DNA from 2 places in the Planococcus sp. 11815 genome. Region 1 is predicted to be linked to the other one. Evidence: riboswitches for the same ligand, from Rfam matches in the RefSeq annotation. Region 1 holds a riboswitch; the other holds the start of a gene.
What was found. Region 1 has a riboswitch for FMN ahead of ribD (bifunctional diaminohydroxyphosphoribosylaminopyrimidine deaminase/5-amino-6-(5-phosphoribosylamino)uracil reductase RibD). Riboswitches for the same ligand answer to the same signal wherever they lie in the genome.
Positions count from the first base shown of each region.

Region 2: linked by a shared signal. The riboswitch ahead of M1Q06_RS09710 (ECF transporter S component) and the one ahead of ribD (bifunctional diaminohydroxyphosphoribosylaminopyrimidine deaminase/5-amino-6-(5-phosphoribosylamino)uracil reductase RibD) in region 1 are both predicted to bind FMN.

Region 1 is NZ_CP096991.1:429,688-438,975, forward strand. It holds gene M1Q06_RS02290 (PaaI family thioesterase) at 1-31, shown strand, start outside; gene M1Q06_RS02295 (MarR family winged helix-turn-helix transcriptional regulator) at 180-659, shown strand; gene M1Q06_RS02300 (ring-cleaving dioxygenase) at 656-1,639, shown strand; gene M1Q06_RS02305 (TIGR04104 family putative zinc finger protein) at 1,789-2,088, shown strand; FMN riboswitch at 2,201-2,331, shown strand; FMN riboswitch at 2,439-2,569, shown strand; gene ribD (bifunctional diaminohydroxyphosphoribosylaminopyrimidine deaminase/5-amino-6-(5-phosphoribosylamino)uracil reductase RibD) at 2,669-3,751, shown strand; gene ribE (riboflavin synthase) at 3,757-4,392, shown strand; gene M1Q06_RS02320 (bifunctional 3,4-dihydroxy-2-butanone-4-phosphate synthase/GTP cyclohydrolase II) at 4,405-5,595, shown strand; gene ribH (6,7-dimethyl-8-ribityllumazine synthase) at 5,608-6,075, shown strand; gene M1Q06_RS02330 (DUF4212 domain-containing protein) at 6,687-6,965, shown strand; gene M1Q06_RS02335 (sodium:solute symporter family protein) at 7,030-8,709, shown strand; gene M1Q06_RS02340 (glycosyltransferase) at 9,111-9,288, opposite strand, start outside.
Region 2 is NZ_CP096991.1:1,895,285-1,904,572, forward strand. It holds gene M1Q06_RS09695 (RecQ family ATP-dependent DNA helicase) at 1-1,327, opposite strand, end outside; gene M1Q06_RS09700 (helix-turn-helix domain-containing protein) at 1,324-2,349, opposite strand; gene M1Q06_RS09705 (ferredoxin) at 2,456-2,707, shown strand; gene M1Q06_RS09710 (ECF transporter S component) at 2,764-3,345, opposite strand; FMN riboswitch at 3,491-3,626, opposite strand; gene M1Q06_RS09715 (hypothetical protein) at 3,705-4,880, opposite strand; gene sigX (RNA polymerase sigma factor SigX) at 4,870-5,403, opposite strand; gene M1Q06_RS09725 (ATP-binding protein) at 5,450-7,228, opposite strand; gene M1Q06_RS09730 (response regulator transcription factor) at 7,221-7,937, opposite strand; gene ccsB (c-type cytochrome biogenesis protein CcsB) at 8,040-9,224, opposite strand; gene M1Q06_RS09740 (cytochrome c biogenesis protein ResB) at 9,221-9,288, opposite strand, start outside.

The sequences.
Region 1 (9,288 bases):
GGCCTATAGCACAGGCACGTTCAAATTATAAATTGTGATCGCTCCTATTCGCTTATAGCGAATAGGAGTTTTTTGATTGGCTGCAATTGGAAGCCGTTCTCTTGACCCACCAGCGGCGGCTTGTTATAATTACTTTTAATTAAAGATATTTTAATTCGAAGTAAAGAGGTGAAATATAAATGGAGTTCTCCAACCAGAACCTGAAAGCTGTAACGGTTTTGATTCGCGCTGCGGATGCGGTCCATGATGCCATTAAACGCGACGTGGCGGGATACGGCTTAAATGCGACGGAATTCTCGGTGCTCGAACTGCTCTATCACCAAGGCCGGCAACCGATACAGGCAATCGGCAAGAGAGTGTTGATTGCGAGCAGCAGCATCACTTATGTAGTCGATAAGCTGGAGCAAAAAGGCTATGTCGAACGGGAAGCGTGCAAAGAAGACCGGCGCGTGACTTATGCCCTTTTGACTGACGACGGCCAGGAATTGATGAAGCGCATTTTCCCTGAACATGAACGGCAGATGGATAAAGTATTTGCCGGGCTTGAGCAAGAGGAAGTAGCGGAGTTGATCGAGAAACTGAAAAAAGTGGGCTACGAAGCACAAGAAAGTATTGAACCGAAAGATGGAATAGTAAAAGACAAGGAGCGGTATGCATGAACGAATTGAAAGGGATCCACCATGTAACGGCGATTACGAGCAGCGCCGAGAAGAATTATGAATTTTTCACGTATGTATTGGGGATGAGATTGGTTAAGAAAACGGTGAACCAAGATGATATCCAAACCTATCACTTGTTTTTCGCTGACGATAAAGGCTCAGCCGGGACGGATATGACTTTCTTTGATTTTCCTGGAATCCCGAAAGGCTCTCATGGCACGAACGAAATTTACAAGACGGCTTTCCGTGTGCCGACGGACGAAGCGCTTAGCTATTGGGAAAAACGTTTTGACAAATATGAAGTAAAGCACAATGCAATAACCGAACAATTCGGCGTGAAAACTTTGTCGTTTTCCGACTTCGATGACCAGCAGTATATGCTCGTATCGGACGAGAACAATGAGGGCGTACAGGCCGGCACGCCGTGGCAGCAGGGTCCGGTCCCGCTTGAATTTGCCATCACTGGGCTTGGCCCGATCCATATCCGCATCGGGCAATTCGATTACTTGAAGGAAGTATTGGAAAAAGCGATGCATATGCGTGAGATTGCTGACGAAGGGCCGTTTCATCTATTCGAGATGGGCGAAGGCGGAAACGGTGCACAAGTGATCGTCGAGCATAATGCAGACTTGCCGTCCGGCCAGCAAGGTTTCGGAACGGTGCATCACGCCGCCTTCCGCGTGGCGGACCGCGAAGCGTTGAATGAATGGATCGGCCATATGCAGGAAATCGGCTTCTCGACTTCCGGATACGTCGATCGCTTCTTCTTCGAATCATTGTATGCACGGGTCGCACCTGGTTTATTGTTTGAATGGGCAACGGATGGCCCGGGCTTCATGGGCGATGAGCCATATGAAACGCTTGGGGAGAAGCTTTCTTTGCCGCCGTTTTTAGAGCCGAAGCGTGAACAGATCGAAAGCATGGTGCGCCCGATTGATACGGAGCGCAGCACGAAGGATATCGAAAAAGAATACCTATAAGGAAAATTCGGCACTGCTCACAATGGGCAGTGCTTTTTTGCAGGTAGGAGGAAAGAATGTCCAAAAAACTGAAATAATGGGACGGTTTTGGGAACTTATCCCACTTATGTACGTAAGTATAGATAGTACAAGGAAAGGGGAGAACGGCGATGCCGAAATGCCAAAATTGCGGAACGACATGGACATGGGGGCAGACCGTCTGCCGATTGTTCACACTCGGGGATAGCTTAACTTGCCCCTCTTGCCGGCAAGAACAATTCATGACGATGGAATCGCGGAAAAAGACCAGCTTGTTCGTTTTTGCCGCTCCGCTCATCATGTTCATTTCGGTCGCTTTCGGCATCGATCCGTTCGTTTCCCTCGCCTTATTCCTGGTTTCCTTTTTAATGATCATGGGCATTTACCCATTCTTTATCGAATTGACAGACGAGCGCGGGCCGATGTGGTAACTAGTAAAAACCCGAGTTTCTTTCTAGGGATTGAGTTGGCTTCGCGCAAAAATTGAGATTCTTTTCTGGACAGCCCCCGGAGCTTGCGCTAAACTTACAGATAATCATCTATAGCGTTCTTCGGGGTCGGGTGAAATTCCCAATCGACGGTAACGGAGCAATCCGAAGCCCGTGAGCCTTTCGGGGCAGGATTTGGTGCAAGTCCAAAGCCGACAGTTAAAGTCTGGATGGGAGAAGAACCGTCAAACAGCCTACTAGCAATCGCTAAGGCTTCTTTGATATGCACTTTCAAGGCCCCTTTCTTTTACGAAAGGGGCCTTTTTTGCATACTGTGGATGATCAACTGAATAGTATTCCTTCGGGGTCGGGTGAAATTCCCAATCGACGGTAACGGAGTAATCCGAAGCCCGTGAGCCTTTCGGGGCAGGATTTGGTGCAAGTCCAAAGCCGACAGTTAAAGTCTGGATGGGAGAAGGAAGAACACGGAAATTATAGAGTTTTCTATAGTTCTATTTCCTATTGTCTTCTAACCCATTGGCTAATCAATGGGTTTTTATTTTGTTCTGAAAGGTGTGATCAAGTGGACGATCAGCAAATCATGAAGCACGCACTGGAGTTGGCGCGATCAGCTGCCGGGCAGACTTCCCCCAACCCTCTTGTCGGGTCGGTGATCGTCAAAGATGGCCGCATCATCGGCATGGGCGCGCATCTGAAAGCGGGACAGGCGCATGCAGAAATTCATGCGCTGAATATGGCAGGCAATGAAGCACGAGGCGCAGATATATATGTGACGCTGGAGCCTTGCAGCCATCATGGCCGGACAGGGCCTTGCGCAGACGCGATCATAAAAGCCGGCATCCGCCGTGTCGTCGTCGCTGTGCTTGACCCGAATCCGCTCGTTTCGGGCCAAGGCATCCAAAAGCTTGAAAATGCCGGGGTTATTGTAGAGACCGGTGTCTGCGAGCAGGAAGCTGCGGAGCTGAACCGGATGTTTTTCACCTTTATCCGCAAAAAGCGGCCGTTCGTCACATTGAAGCACGCCATTACGCTAGACGGCAAAATCGCTGTATACGGCGGCCGTTCTGAAAAAATTACAGGGCCTGAAGTGCAGCGCGACGTCCACGAACTGCGCTTGCTGCACGACGCCATCCTGGTTGGCACGCAGACCATTGCACTCGACAACCCCCGTTTGACCAATCGGTTTGCTGACTCCCCGAAGCAGCCGATCCGCGTCATTTTGGATCGCCAGCTGCGCATCCCATTAGAGAGCCATGTCATTCAAGTACCTGATGCCCCTACTTGGATTATCGTCGGATCAAGAGCCGATATCGACAGCCGCTGCGCATTTCCTGAGCATGTCCGAATTCTGCAACTGGATACGCCGGATGTGGAAATCGCCGCTGCACTGGAATTGCTGGCCGAGCAAAAGGTGTTGTCTGTCCTTGTGGAAGGCGGGCAAAAAATCAATACTGCTTTTTTGAAAAGCGGTTTGGTGGATGAAGTTGCTACGTATATTGCACCGATTATTCTCGGCGGCGAAGGAACCGTTTCCGTCTTCGGCGACCTGCAAACCAGTTCTGCGTCAAACGGCATTCGCTTGGAGACACAAAAGGTGGAGCACCTCGGAACGGATCTGAAGATCATCTCCACCTTAAAGGAGTGACACAAATGTTTACAGGAATTATAGAAGAAAAGGGGCAACTCGCGGGGATCAAGCGCGGCGCGTCCAGCATGGAAATGACGATCCGTGCAAATGTTGTCTTAGAAGAAACAAAAATCGGCGACAGCATTTCAGTCGAAGGGGTCTGTTTGACCGTGACTTCCTTATCAAGCGGCCGTTTCACGGTGGATGTCATGCCGGAAACCTTCCACGGCACGACCCTTTCTTCACTTAGTACATCCAGTGCCGTCAATCTGGAACGTGCCATGGCGGCGAATGGCCGTTTCGGCGGGCATCTTGTCGCGGGCCATATCGATGGGGTCGGCAAGATCTTGCGCAAGCGCCCACAGGAAAATGCCATGTATATCGATATAGCGGCGCCTCCTGAATTGCTTGCGCAGTCGATCGTTAAAGGATCCGTCGCAATTGACGGCATCAGCTTAACGATTTTCGAACTCAGCGAAAATCATTTGACCGTTTCGCTCATCCCGCATACGGCGGGAGAAACAACTTTGGGCAGCAAAAAAGTAGGCGATTCGGTCAATCTCGAGACCGATATGTTCGGAAAGTACGTGCAGCGTTTTATGGAGCATGCGCCAAAACAACCGATGAACGCCGATTATTTGCGGCGCCACGGATTTTAAAGGAGCAAACCGATGCTAAATACAATTGAAGAAGCAGTAAAGGATTTGCAGGCAGGAAAAGTCATTATTCTAGTAGATGACGAATCAAGGGAAAACGAAGGGGATTTTGTGTGCCTCGCAGAACATGCGACGCCTGAAAACATCAATTTCATGGCAACGCATGGCAGGGGGCTTATCTGCACGCCGGTCTCGCCGGATATCGCATTACGGCTGAAACTCGACCAAATGGTCAGCCATAATACTGACCATCACGAAACGGCATTTACCGTCAGCATCGACCATAAAGATGCCAAGACGGGAATCAGCGCCTTTGAACGGTCGGACACCATTTTGCAGATGCTCAATACAAAAGCTGTGCCGCAGGATTTCAAACGGCCGGGGCACGTCTTCCCGCTTGTCGCAAAATCGGGCGGCGTATTCCAGCGCCAAGGACATACAGAGGCGTCAGTCGACTTGGCGCGTCTTAGCGGCAGCGAACCGGCAGCGGTCATTTGTGAAATCATGAATGTTGACGGCACAATGTCACGCATGCCGGAACTGGAAAAGCTGGCAGATGAATTCAATTTGAAACTTATTACCATCGAGGATCTCTATGCGTACCGCGCGGAGAAAGACCCGATTCTCAAGCGGGAATCGAGTGTCCATATGCCGACCGACTTCGGTGAATTCCGCATGGTGGGTTATTCCAACCGCCTGGATACAGAAGAGCATGTCGCCATCGTCAAAGGCAATCCCGAGTCGGTGGAAGCACCGATTGTGCGCATTCATTCAGAGTGTTTGACCGGTGATATTTTCCACTCGCGCCGCTGTGATTGCGGGGCGCAGCTTGCAAAATCGCTTGAATTGATCGAACAGGCAGGTGCGGGCATCGTCCTCTATATGAGACAGGAAGGGCGCGGCATCGGCTTGTTGAACAAGCTGAAAGCGTATGAGCTGCAAGAACAGGGCTTGGATACGGTCGAAGCTAATGAACAGCTCGGCTTCCCTGCGGAAATGCGCGATTATACATTGTGTGCTTTGATGCTGAAAGACCTGGGCGTGTCGCGCGTCCGGCTGTTGACTAACAATCCAGCCAAGACAGCTGCGCTTATCGAATACGGCATCGAAGTGGAAGAACGGCTGGCGCTCGTCATCCCGCCAACTGAAGACAATACGCAATACATGAAAACGAAAAAACAACGGATGCATCATCTAATCGACTAAGGAGTGTTCATAATGGAAACAGTTTACGAAGCAAATTTGATCGGATCGGATTTAAAAATAGGGATCGTTACAGGCAGATTCAATGATTTCATCACCTCGCGCTTGTTGGACGGCGCCGTCGACGGCTTGGTGCGCCACGGCGTAAATAAGGAAAACATCGACACTGCGTGGGTACCGGGGGCATTTGAATTGCCGCTGGTCGCGAAGAAAATGGCGGAAACAAAAAAATACGATGCGGTTATCGCACTCGGTACCGTGATCCGCGGTTCGACGACCCATTACGATTACGTCTGCAGCGAAGCGGCAAAAGGCATTGCGCAAGCCGGCATGTCGACAGGCGTTCCGGTCATTTTCGGCGTGTTGACGACGGAAACGATTGAACAGGCGATTGAACGCGCTGGCACGAAAGCTGGAAACAAAGGCTACGAAGCGGCAGTTTCTGCAGTTGAAATGGGCAATTTGATGAAAGCATTCGACTGATCCAAAAGAGCTGAAAACAGGTTTTTGATTGGCGGAATGGGCCAGATATTTTCTGGGCATCCATCATTTCACACAAGTGAATAATTAACATGAGCCTGCATTCTTTTATGAATGCAGGCTCATTTATTGGTGGCATTTATCTTGATACAACAACATACTGTTGGAATTTCAGCCTATACTACTTTGAGTTCAAAAGATATTTTATTTGAATCTTATTATAATAATGCATTGACAATTAACAGAAGTTTTAGAATAATGAAAAAAGATAACATCTATTATCCTTAAAATGGAAAGGGAGGGGGAAGGGCGAATCATCACTTATGATAGGCCGTCCGTAGGCTTATTTGTTAGCGTTTTCAAAAAAGGAGTGAGTCGATGATCTGGGTTCTTACATTGAGCCTTATCACCATCGTGTCCGTAGTCGCTGGGTTAAAAAGACGGAAGGTCGTCTATTTTTTCCTTCCATTTGCATCGCTATTTGCATTCATGCTCGTCAAGGTCATAATGGTGCCACTCCCATTCCTGGATACGGTCCGTTTCATTTTCCAGTTGAGGGGGTGAACTTCGCAATAGAGGAATTCGGCTTCTAAACCGGCAAAGGGGTGGGTAATTTGAGGAAGATCGATAAAAAACAAGCAGATGCGTATTTCCGGACTCGTACCACGTTGGTCACCATCTATTTACTGATCGGGTTTTCGGCATCTTTCGGGGTCGTCATGTTCGCGGAGGAATTGTCGGGCTTCAGCGTCAATGGAATGCCTTTCCATTATTTCATGGGAGCGCAAGGGGCAGTGTTGACTTTCATCATCTTGCTTTTCGTTAACGCCATCGTCAATGACCGGATCGACAAAAAATTCGGTTTGGATCAAGACTTGGAAGACAAGAAATAGCAAAGGGCTTCCGACTAACTGAAAGCGATGGATAAAATTGCATAATCGACAAGGGGGAGAAGCAGTGGATTCACAATTTCTCGTATCACTTGTATTGATCCTGGCAACATTCGGCTTGTACATCGGCATCGCCGTCTATAATATGGCCAGGCAAACATCCGACTTTTATGTAGCCGGGCGTAATGTTCCTGCAGTGTTCAACGGGATGGCGATCGGCGCCGACTGGATGAGTGCCGCGTCGTTCATCGGGATGGCCGGAACGGTCATGTTGCTCGGATATGACGGCCTTGCCTATATCATGGGTTGGACAGGCGGATATTTGCTTTTGACTTTCCTATTGGCGCCGCAGCTCCGGAAATCCGGGCGCTACACGGTGCCGGAGTTTATCGGCGACCGTTATAGCAGCAGTACCGCACGTTTGATCGCGGCAGTTGCGACCATCATCATCAGTTTTACATATTCTATTGGGCAGCTCTCGGGATCCGGCGTCGTCATCGGCCGGCTGTTGGAAGTGCCGACAGCCGTCGGTACAATCATCGGTGTCGTCTTGATCGCTTTCTACTCGGCACTTGGCGGGATGAAAGGGATTACGTGGACGCAGGTGGCGCAATACTTGGTCTTGATCATCGCCTATTTAATTCCTGTCATTTTCATGTCGTTACAATTGACAAGCAATCCGATTCCTTGGCTGTCTTACGGGCAGATCATCGGGGAACTCCAGCAGCTCGATCAGCAGCTTGGCGTTTCTGAATACGTTGTGCCGTTTACGGAAGCGACCAAATGGCAGTTTTTGGCACTCATGTTTACATTAATGGCCGGAACAGCCGGGTTGCCTCACGTTATCGTGCGTTTCTACACCGTTTCTACAATGAAAGCAGCCCGTTGGAGCGGGGCGTGGGCATTATTGTTCATCGGTTTGCTTTACTTGTCGGCACCGGCTTATGCCGCATTTTCACGTTTTATCTTGATGACTCAAGTGGCGGGCTCTTCAATTGCTGATTTACCGGCTTGGACGGCTTCGTGGGTGAACACAGGCTCGTTGTCGGTTGCTGATACAAACGGCGATGGCATCCTCCAGTGGGAAGAAATCGTCATCAGCAATGATATCGTGGTCATGGCAACGCCTGAAATCGCCAATCTCGGTGTCTTTGTCATCGGGTTGATGGCCGCCGGCGCAATGGCCGCGGCACTATCGACAGCGGGTGGGCTGATGATTGCCATTTCAGCCGCTCTCTCCCAGGATATCTATTACCGTTCAATTAACCCGAAAGCGACGGAAAGCCAGCGACTGCTCGTCGGCCGTTCATCGATCATCATCGCGACTGTTGCAGCCGGCATCGTGGCGCTGAATCCACCAGGCGCGATTACGCAGATCGTGGCATGGGCATTTGCGCTTGCATCCGGAACGTTCTTCCCGGCACTGATTCTCGGTGTGTGGTGGAGACGGGCAAACGGGCCGGGCGTCATTGCCGGCATGCTGGTCGGGTTGACGGTCACCTTGACGTATATTTTCGCTGCTAAATTCGGCGGCTTTACGATTCTCGGCATTATCGATACAGGCGCCGGGGTCTTCGGGGCAACGGCGGCGATCTTGACGATCATCATCGTTTCATTGGCGACGAAGCCGCCATCGAAAGAAACGCAGGAAGAAGTTCTGGACTTGCGCTATCCAGAAGGCATGACATATAAAGACGGTGAAGTATGGCGCACCGACCCGGTCGAAACCAAACGTCCGGAGCATTGAAAAAAGAGCGGAAGCCCGGGCTTCCGCTCTTTTCATAGTGTTGAATAAGTCTAGGATCCACTAAACTTTTAAAAACGTGATTGCGTTTTGACATTTAAAAATCAATGACCTATCTAAGTATTTGGAGAAGCGTTCGCTCGTAACCCCTTCTGCTCAATAATGCTGCGCATTACTTTCGCAAAGATAATGTCTCCCGTAGGTCGACCTTATCTTTCCTGTGGATCAGCGAGACCACCGAGACCCCGCAGGAACGTAGTGACGAGGAGGCTTGGGCGCGAGCCCACGGAAAGCGAGCGATAAGCTTCGGAAAATACGATTTCTTAACTTTCTCGATAAGTAGAAAAGAGCGGAAGCCCAAGCCTCCGCTCTTTTCTACGTGCGCCAAATGGAAGTGACGGTCTTTATTCTTTCCGGAAAACCCAAGCACGTTGGGCCACGAAGCCGAAGATGAACAGCACCGTATCGACCATCACTTTCAAGATCACTTCTCCGCGGCCGAGCCATTCTGCATACAAGAAGTGGACCGATGCGGCGGAAGCGCCCATGATGAAAGCCGCCAATATATAATAGCGCAGCAAG
Region 2 (9,288 bases), 1.5 Mb from region 1:
GAAAACTACAGCAATTAGGCGGTATAGCAGGGTTTTCTTGATCGAAGCTCATGCTGATGTATTGCCGGATGCAGCCGCTTGAATGAACCAGCCCGCGGACGGAAGCCGCTTGCCGTTGTTTTTCTTTTTTCAATTGCTCGATCTGGTTCAATGTGCCTTCAAGGGGCAGACGCTCACGCCAATAGGAAATGATGCGATACGCTGTCTCCCTCATCATCCCCTGCTCAATCAATTGCTTCGCTTCTTCCCCGCGCTCATAGATCAGCTCGATTTCATGGCGTTCGGGCAAATCATCCATGATCAAACTCTCCACTAGCCGCTCGTCGCCGGCGGCATACAATAAAGTCGCAAGTGAAGGCAAAGAATCCCGGCCAGCACGCCCGACTTCCTGGACATATCCTTCTATAGAGGACGGTAATTGGAAATGGATGACGTGGCGGATATCAGGAATATGTACCCCCATGCCGAACGCATTGGTCGCACATACCCACTCCAGCTCCTTATTGGCAAATTGCTGTTGCACAAAAATACGGTCCTGCTGTTCCATTCCACCATGGTAAAATGCCGCACGGATGCCGAGTGCGAGGATACGCTCCGCCAATTCCTGCGATTTCCGGCGTGTTCCGGCATAAATGATCCCAGGTCCGGCATATGTTGACACCAAATTCAATAGTTCTTCCAATTTGTCACTATCATTGTCGAATTTGCGAATGTCGTAGCTGATGTTCTTTCGGTCCATCGGATGTGAATAGACGAATGGGTCACTCAATTTTAAGTAACGTTTGATTTCATCTGTGACTTTATCGGTCGCCGTTGCGGTTAGCGCCAAGGTTTGCGGATTGCCAAGCTTTGGCAGAACCTCTGCAATGCGCAAATAATCCGGGCGAAAATCGAAGCCCCACTGAGAAATGCAATGGGCTTCATCCGCGACTAGCAGCGAGATGCCGAGTGATTTCAATTTGCCGAGCACATACGGCTGTACAAGCATCTCGGGAGCCACGAAGATGAATTTATAATTGCCGAGCGTGTTCCACGCCCTTTCGCGATCTTCCGGTTTCATGAAGGAATTGATGGCAATGACCGATTTTTCCCCCATCTTCTTCAATTGGGTGACTTGGTCTTGCATCAACGATAAAAGCGGCGAAACAATGACAATGGCGCCAGGCAAGACTTTGCCAGGAAGCTGATAACACAGCGATTTCCCCATTCCGGTCGGCAGCAGCGCCAAAACGTCACGCCCCGCCAGCACTTGTTCGATCACTTGTTTTTGACCGGGGCGGAATTCCGTGTAGCCGTAAGCTTCGTATAATAGCTTTTCAAGATTCATGTGACGCCACCTCTCATCGCCAGCGCCAACCGGATCTGAAAATAGCTGGCTTCAGGCAATCGCTCTTTAATGTCCCGCAGGCGCATCGTCTTCAACTCCTTGCTGATGTGATGGATCGACTCGAATAACTGCTCGTCCATAAACGGTGCGGAGCTGAACGCTGGGTCGTTCATGGCCATCTCCACGAAATGATCCTCGATCGTACTTGTTTTCAGCTGCCGGAGCTCAGCAATCTGCTTGAGTGAAAATCCGCGTTCAGACAGATTTTGCGTCCGCTTCGCCGATTCTGTCAAGGCAGATTGCTGAATGATGCCTTCAAGCATACCCGCGAGCAATGGATATTCCATGCCTTCGAGCACATCCAGCCAAGCATGCATGGCTTCAACAGCCGCAATCTTTACATCTATCGGCAAAACGCCATGCTGCATGGCCAATTGATCCCAGGTAAGCCCCCCGACACCATAGCCCGACAACCGTTCCACCAGGATATCTTTATGCGTTTCGGTTGTTTTTGCCATAGCCAAGCTGGTTTCGAGCTGGTTTTTAAAAGTTTCTTGAACAGCGGGTGAGCGAAAATCGACGCGTTTCAAATAAGCTTTGGCCCACGCCTGCACCGTTTCATCGGTGACGACTGGATCAAAGCGCTTTTGGCCTTGCATAAAATTGGACATCGTCTGGACCACCAACGATAGGCGCGCAAAGAACCGATTTTCATTGCCCCTGTACTTCCAGCCATTCAAAAGCGTAGGTGGAATTTCCAGATTGAATGCGGAGCGATGGAGCTGGACGATCTTGTCATCTGGGATCAAATAGCCCTGCGCCTGCAACCTGTCAATGGACGCTAGATACTCTTGCTTATCCAGTTTTGGAAGCACTGCAAAATAAGGATGCAACCCGAAATAGCCGATATCCTGAATCGTTTGCCCTGATTTCTTTCCTTTAATTAAATGATAAGGGGAAGATACGGTCCGTTGACCGTCTACCGCTTTCATAATCGCTAAAACGACTTCATCGAATCGCACTGAATTACCCTCCTGGCGGTTTTGGGTTGAAAAAATCATGAAATATCTATAGAATAAACACGATAGTATAACTGAACTTGTTCGGAGATAAAGGAGAGGAACTGGAATGGCTAAATATACCATTGTTGATAAGGATACGTGTATCGCATGCGGAGCTTGCGGAGCAGCGGCACCAGACATTTACGATTATGATGATGAGGGCATCGCCTTCGTTATTCTTGATGATAACACGGGGACTGAACAAGTGCCAGATGAGCTGATGGAGGATATGGAAGACGCATTTGAAGGATGCCCAACCGATTCCATTAAAGTTGCAGACGAGCCATTTGAAGGGGATCCACTTAAATACGAAGACTGACCAAATTTTGGTCAATAGAAAAAGCGGCCGGAAGAATCATCTTCCAGCCGCTTCTTTTATGATAAATAATAGGAACGTTGTTTTTCAATCCAGGTATGCATGCTGCCGAAGATCAATAAGACGACGGTCGTAAGCGCCAAGCCTTTGATCAAGTTGAACGGCAGGATCCCGAGGACAATGGTCGTGTACAATGCGTTTCCGGTCTGTTCTGGCATGTTCAGGAAGTACGTGTACATCGGCAAAAAGACGAAATAATTCAGCAAGCTCATGCCGATTGCCATCGAGAATGTCCCGATGACCAAACCGAATGCGATTCCTTTTTTTGTGGAAACTTTACGGTAAATGGCGTAGACCGGCAAAATGAACAATAGGCTCGTCGCGAAATTCGCCATATGCCCTACAGGGACGCCAGTCGGGCTTCCTGAAAAAATCCAGTCCAATACGTTCTTAAAGAATGCTACCAAGACGCCTGCGACAGGCCCCATCGTGATCGCCGCGATTAGTGCAGGCACGTCACTGAAATCCACTTTCAAAAATGCTGGCAATGCCGGCAGCGGAAAATTGAATAGCATCAACACAAATGAGATGCTACTCAGCATACCGATGACAATCATCGATTGCAATTTCTTGTTCTTCATGTTCCTCTCTCCTTGTCGTGATTCACCAGAAGAAAGGTTCGGATCGCATGCTGCCATAAAAAATCCCTTAAGCAAGGTTCACTTAAGGGAGAGTTAGGCACACTGAAATAAACGGCCCGCCATTAAAAACGGCATGCGTCCGTACCTTCACCTTCTCCCATCCAGACTATACTGTCGGCTTTGGAATCTCACCAAATCCTGCTTTTTACGGCTCGCGGGCTGATGGACCATTATGTCCAATTACCGCCGGTAGGGAATTACACCCTGCCCCGAAGATGAATCGATATTTTTTTATACAAGTTAATCTTATAAAAAAAAGACAGCAATGTAAACCATACTGCTTACATTGCTGTCTTTTTTTATTTTTCTGGCCAGTCGATGCGGTTGGGCGAAACGGGCAGCTCAAGTTCTTTGGAGAAATCGAATTTTGCCCATTCCACTTGTGCCGTATTGGATACCGTCAACGATGAGCCGTAGGATTGAGCCGTGAGCGCCATGCTTTCAATCATCTGCATCGCTTCCATTCCGTCAAGCGCCTCCAAGTCCATTGGCTCTTCGAATATCAATGTGGCGTTCATTCCATCCACTTCAACGCGGTAACTGACCCCGTTAGGAACCGGCGATCGGTAATCCTCATTCGGCGATTGCTGAAGTGCCATCAGCGCATCTCCTACATTTTCCGGCGACATGCCGTAAGCGGGAGCCAAATGCCATTCACTTGTTGACGAAGCAAGCAAGTAAAAGCTTTGCCCTTGCTCGCCCGGAACGAGTGGTTCCGCTGTCCCTACATGGGATAATTGCGCTGCTTCCCCGTCTTCATTCAATACACGAATTTCCTGCTGACCCATGAACGTTTCCTCCAAACTGTTCAGATACAGCAAAGTGGAGGCCGAACCTTGATCATAGGAATGGCCGTCCGGCAAGAAATGGCTGATCGTCGAACCGTTTTGCTGGAGCTCGCCTTCATATGGATGATACTCATCAAAACCCAAGCCGGATTCATCGATTTGACCGGCGAATGTTTCATATAGTTCGAGAGCGTTCGGCTCTGCCGTATCGGCTAGCTGTTCAGGAATGACGAAACTTATGGGCACAACATAGCCATGATAAGCAAGCCCGATGCGCAACACATGCGCACCTTCCAGTTCGCTCTCATAAACTGCGCTCCGCTTCACTTCCGGGCCATCCGTGGCCAAACTCGCTGCCCCTTCGGATTCTTTTGTGGACCCGTCTGCTGGCTCTGTTTGTTCCGTCGGTGCCTCATCTGTTGCCATCGTCGACTCCGCTTCACTGCTTTCACTCTCGCTGCTTGAGTCGGTTCCATTCTGCTGCAGCAAAGAGGCGACGAGCACCGAGATGCTCAGGAATGCGACGATGGCAACTAATAGCGGCAGCCAGCGCTTCGGCTGTTTGGGTGCTTGTTCTTTATGGGAAAGCTTTTTATACACTTCGGCTTTGGGCCGCCTGTCTTGTATTTTGGGGAAATCCCGCAACAAACTTTCGATTTCTTCATCGTCCCATTTGTCATTCGGCATATTCTCCTCCCCCTTCTGCTTCTAGTAATTTTTGGCGGAGGGACCGGATTGCCCGGTGCTGTGTCGTTTTGACTTTGCCTTCCGACCACTCCAGGACTTCAGCAGTTTCCGCAATGGAGAGATCTTGGAAATAACGCATGATGATGACCAGCTTCTGGTCGCCTGTACACAAATCGAGCATTTGGTATAAGCGGATCTTGTCTTCATTGAGCAATGAAACTTCTTCCGGTATTTTTTCAGTTGAAACCAATTGTTGGGTTTCCCAGTCGAAGAAATCCATCGAATGCTTTTTCCTTACTGCGGTCTTGCGGAAATGGTCGATGGCGACATTTTTGGCGATCGAAAAGAGCCAGGTCTTTTCCGAACTCTTTCCTTGGAACCGGTCATAAGCGCGCAGTACCCTCACATAAACTTCATGCATCAGATCTTCTGCCACATGCCGGTCCTTCACTAAATACACCAAAAACTGAAAGACATCCTGATGGTATTGATCGTACAGCCGATGAAACACGGAGTCATTCACGCAACTCCCCCCGTTCCTTGGATTAGTCGTCACGACAGCAGAAAAGTTACATCGCCTTCAGCGGCAATGTGAAGATGAACGAAGTGCCTTCGCCGAATTTGCTTTCGGCGCGGATTTCTCCCGAATGCGCTTTGATGATATTGCTGGCAATCGCGAGCCCGAGCCCTGTGCCGCCTTTGCCGAGCGTCCTTGCCTTATCGGCTTTATAGAAACGCTCAAAGACGAATTCCAGGTCTTTCTCTGTAATTCCGGCCCCGGTATCGTTGATCGAAACTTTTGCGTAGTCTCCCATGTTTTCGACATGCACATGCACTTGCCCTCCCTGCGGAGTGTGGCGAAGTGCATTATCGATCAAATTCGTCATGACCTGTTCGATGCGGTCTTCGTCGAGTTCGGCTGCCGCCCAGTCATCGAGTTCTGTCGTGAAGCTCAGTTCGATGCCTTTTTCTTTCGCGGCTTGGCTGAATTTCAAGCTCATCCGCTCGATGGCATTATTGAACTGCACCAATTCTTTGTAGAGGCGCATATGGCCTGATTCCAATCGTGCCAAGTTCAATAGGTCCGTGACGAGTCGGCCCATGCGCTGGGATTCCTCGTAGATGATCTTGGTCATTTCGTTGCGCTCTTCTTCGCTTGCACCGACGTCATCCAATAAGGCTTCGCTATAGCCCTGCAGCATGGCGATTGGCGTCCGCAGTTCGTGGGATACATTGGCGATGAAATCTTCACGCAGCTTCTCAAGGCGATGCTGTTCCGTCATGTTATGGAGCACAGCCACCGCCCCGCGTACGCTTTCTCCGCTGTATAGCGGGCTGAAATTGACCGCATAATAGGCGCCTTCGATTTCAAGCTCTTCCTCAATTTCCTCCTGGAATGTCAGGACATGGTCGAGCATATGGAGCATTTCCGATGGCAGCGCATTGGCATCGGTCGTGCCGTCTTTGAAGAGCCATTGCTGCAGCAGCTTCTCTGCTGGCGGATTGTTCAACAGGATCGTCTTATCCTGATTGAAGGTGATTACGGCATCCGCCATCGAGGTCAAGATGCTCGATAATTGCTCTTTCTCCTGGTTGATCACTTCGAGATGATGCTTTAACTGGCGGCCCATCTGATTAAAGGCGATCGCCAATTGGCCGATTTCATCTCCGGAAGATACTTTCACTTTTGTGTCGAAATTCCCTTTCGCCAATTCAAATGCCCCTTCGCGCATATTGCGCAGCGGGGAGGTGATCCGGGTCGATAGGAAAAATGCGAAAAACGTCGTCAATAATAACGCGATAAACGCGGATAGGAAAACGATATTGGTTGTTCTTTCAGCAGTGCGGTCCATAACTTCCAATGATTGGTAAATGAAAACCGTGCCGTGAAGCTCATCGCTTGTTTGAAGAGGCGACGCCATGACGATATACGATTCCATGCGGTCTGCTTCCGACAAGGATGGCAGCAGCATTTCTTTCGTTACCGTATCATCGCTTTCAAATACTTTTTGAAATTCGTTTTCGCTGACGATCTTTTCCCTGATTTCCTCGCCATTCAAGCCATCATGCAAATAATACGAGATTTCCCCCGGTTCTTCGGCGATGACTGCATTGGTTTCGGGCCCTAATACTTCGTCGACGATCGATAAATTGCCTTCCCCGGAGTGGTCATTGAAGATCCGGGCTATCATATTCGCTTCGTTGTGAAGCGCTTCTTCCACTGTCTCGCTATGGAAGTTCCCGAGAAACTCCAACAGCAGCACCGTCACGATAAAAAGGACAAAGGAAACGAGAAGCAAAATGGTTACCCACAGCTTCCCGACGATGCTATTCCATATTCTATTCATTGCCGACCTCGAATTTGTATCCGACACCCCATACGGTGACGATCATCTTAGCGGCGGATTCGGAGACGCGGTTCAATTTTTCACGCAAGCGTTTGACATGGGTATCCACGGTACGCAAATCGCCGAAAAAGTCATAATGCCATACTTCTTTGAGTAAATGTTCCCGGTCGAACACTTTATCCGGGGATTTTGCCAGGAAATATAAAAGTTCGTATTCTTTCGGCGTCAAATTCACTTCCACGCCGTCTGCTGTCACGCGGTGCGCATCGTGGTCGATCGTCAGATGAGGAAAGACGACCAAGTCTTTTGAGACAGTCGAACTTGTAGAAGGCGAATAAGCAGACGACCGGCGCAAAATCGCTTTTACGCGCAGCACGACTTCCCGCGGGCTGAACGGCTTGACGATATAGTCATCCGCTCCGGATTCAAACCCTTCCACGCGGTTTGCTTCCTCGCCTTTGGCCGTCAGCATGATGATCGGCGTCATTTTCGTCTCCCGAAGTTCGGTTGCCACTTCGATGCCGTCTTTTTCCGGCATCATGAGATCAAGCAGGATGCAATGGTAATCCTTCTCCACTGCTTTTTCCAATGCTTCCACGCCGTTTTCGGCTTCTTCCACCATATATCCTTCACGCTCGAGATACATCTTCAACAGGCGGCGGATCCTCTCTTCATCATCCACTACAAGAATTGTAATTTCTTCAGACATCCTAATCCCTCCAACTTTCATCTCTATACCTTTCATTGTACCGATAAGGGTTCCAAAAATAAACGAAAAGCCTTTTCCTATAGAAGGAAAAGGCTTTTATCGTCAGGCGTATGAATGCAGTCCGGCAATAATCAAGTTGACTGCCACCAAGTTGAACATGATGATGACAAAACCGATTACCGCGAGCCAAGCAGACTTTTCGCCTGCCCAGCCTCTGCCAAGCCGCAAGTGCAAATACGCTGCGTAGAACAAGAATGTAACGAGCGCCCAAACTTCTTTCGGGTCCCAGCCCCAGAAGCGCGACCAGGCGATTTGCGCCCAGATCATGGCGAAGATCAATGCCCCGAGTGAAAAGATTGGGAAGCCGATGATGATCGAACGGTAATTGATCTCATCCATCAGCTGCAGATTGACGTTTTTCGTGAACGGCTGCAGCATTTCGGAAATTCGTTTACGGAAGATGAGACGGATCAATGCGTACAGCACCGTCCCGACCATGACGGACCAAAACACGGTCGTCAGTTTTCCGGCGTGGACGATCGGCGGCATTTCCACCAGCGGCGTAAATGCCCCGTCTGTCATTGACTCAAATTCGTTCATCCCGAAAATTGCCGGCATATTGTAAGTGATTTCCGACGGCTGGCCGTCTTTATTGACATAAGCGAAATCCGCTTCATAATTCGTCAAGGTGAAGAATGTGCTGGTCACGACAAAGCCAAGAACCAAGACGAGCGAATACATGATGGCTTCAAGCCAAAAGCGCTGCTTGGACTTTTTCTTTTGGTCGACGACTTTGAGCAAATAAATCAACCCGGCCGCTGCACTGATCGCAAGAATTCCTTCCGCAATGACGACCGTGATGACGTGAATCGCCAGCCAGTTCGTTTGAAGGGCCGGAATCAACGGGCTCACTTCACTTGGGAACATGCTTGCATAAGCGATGATCAATAAAGCGATCGGCAAGACGATCATCCCGAGCACAGCGGTTTTGTACAACGCGTAGATAATGATGAATCCGCCGACAAGCGTCATGCCAAATGCGGTCGTGAATTCGAACATATTACTGATCGGTGCGTGTCCTGTGACCATCCACCGTGTAATAAAATACCCTAATTGCGCAAGGAAGCCGATGACCGTAATAGTGATGGCAACTTTGCCCCAACGCTGTTCAGATCTGTAAGTGCCTTCTTTATTGCCTTTTACAGCGCCCCCGAATACGAATGTTGCAATCAGGTAGGCGATAAAGGCTACGTATAATAAATTGGAACTGATGTCGACTAATGTCATGTCAATTGTTCACCTTCCCTTTTCTCCTGTGCTTCCATGTCTTCCTGTTGGTCGCGATATGCCG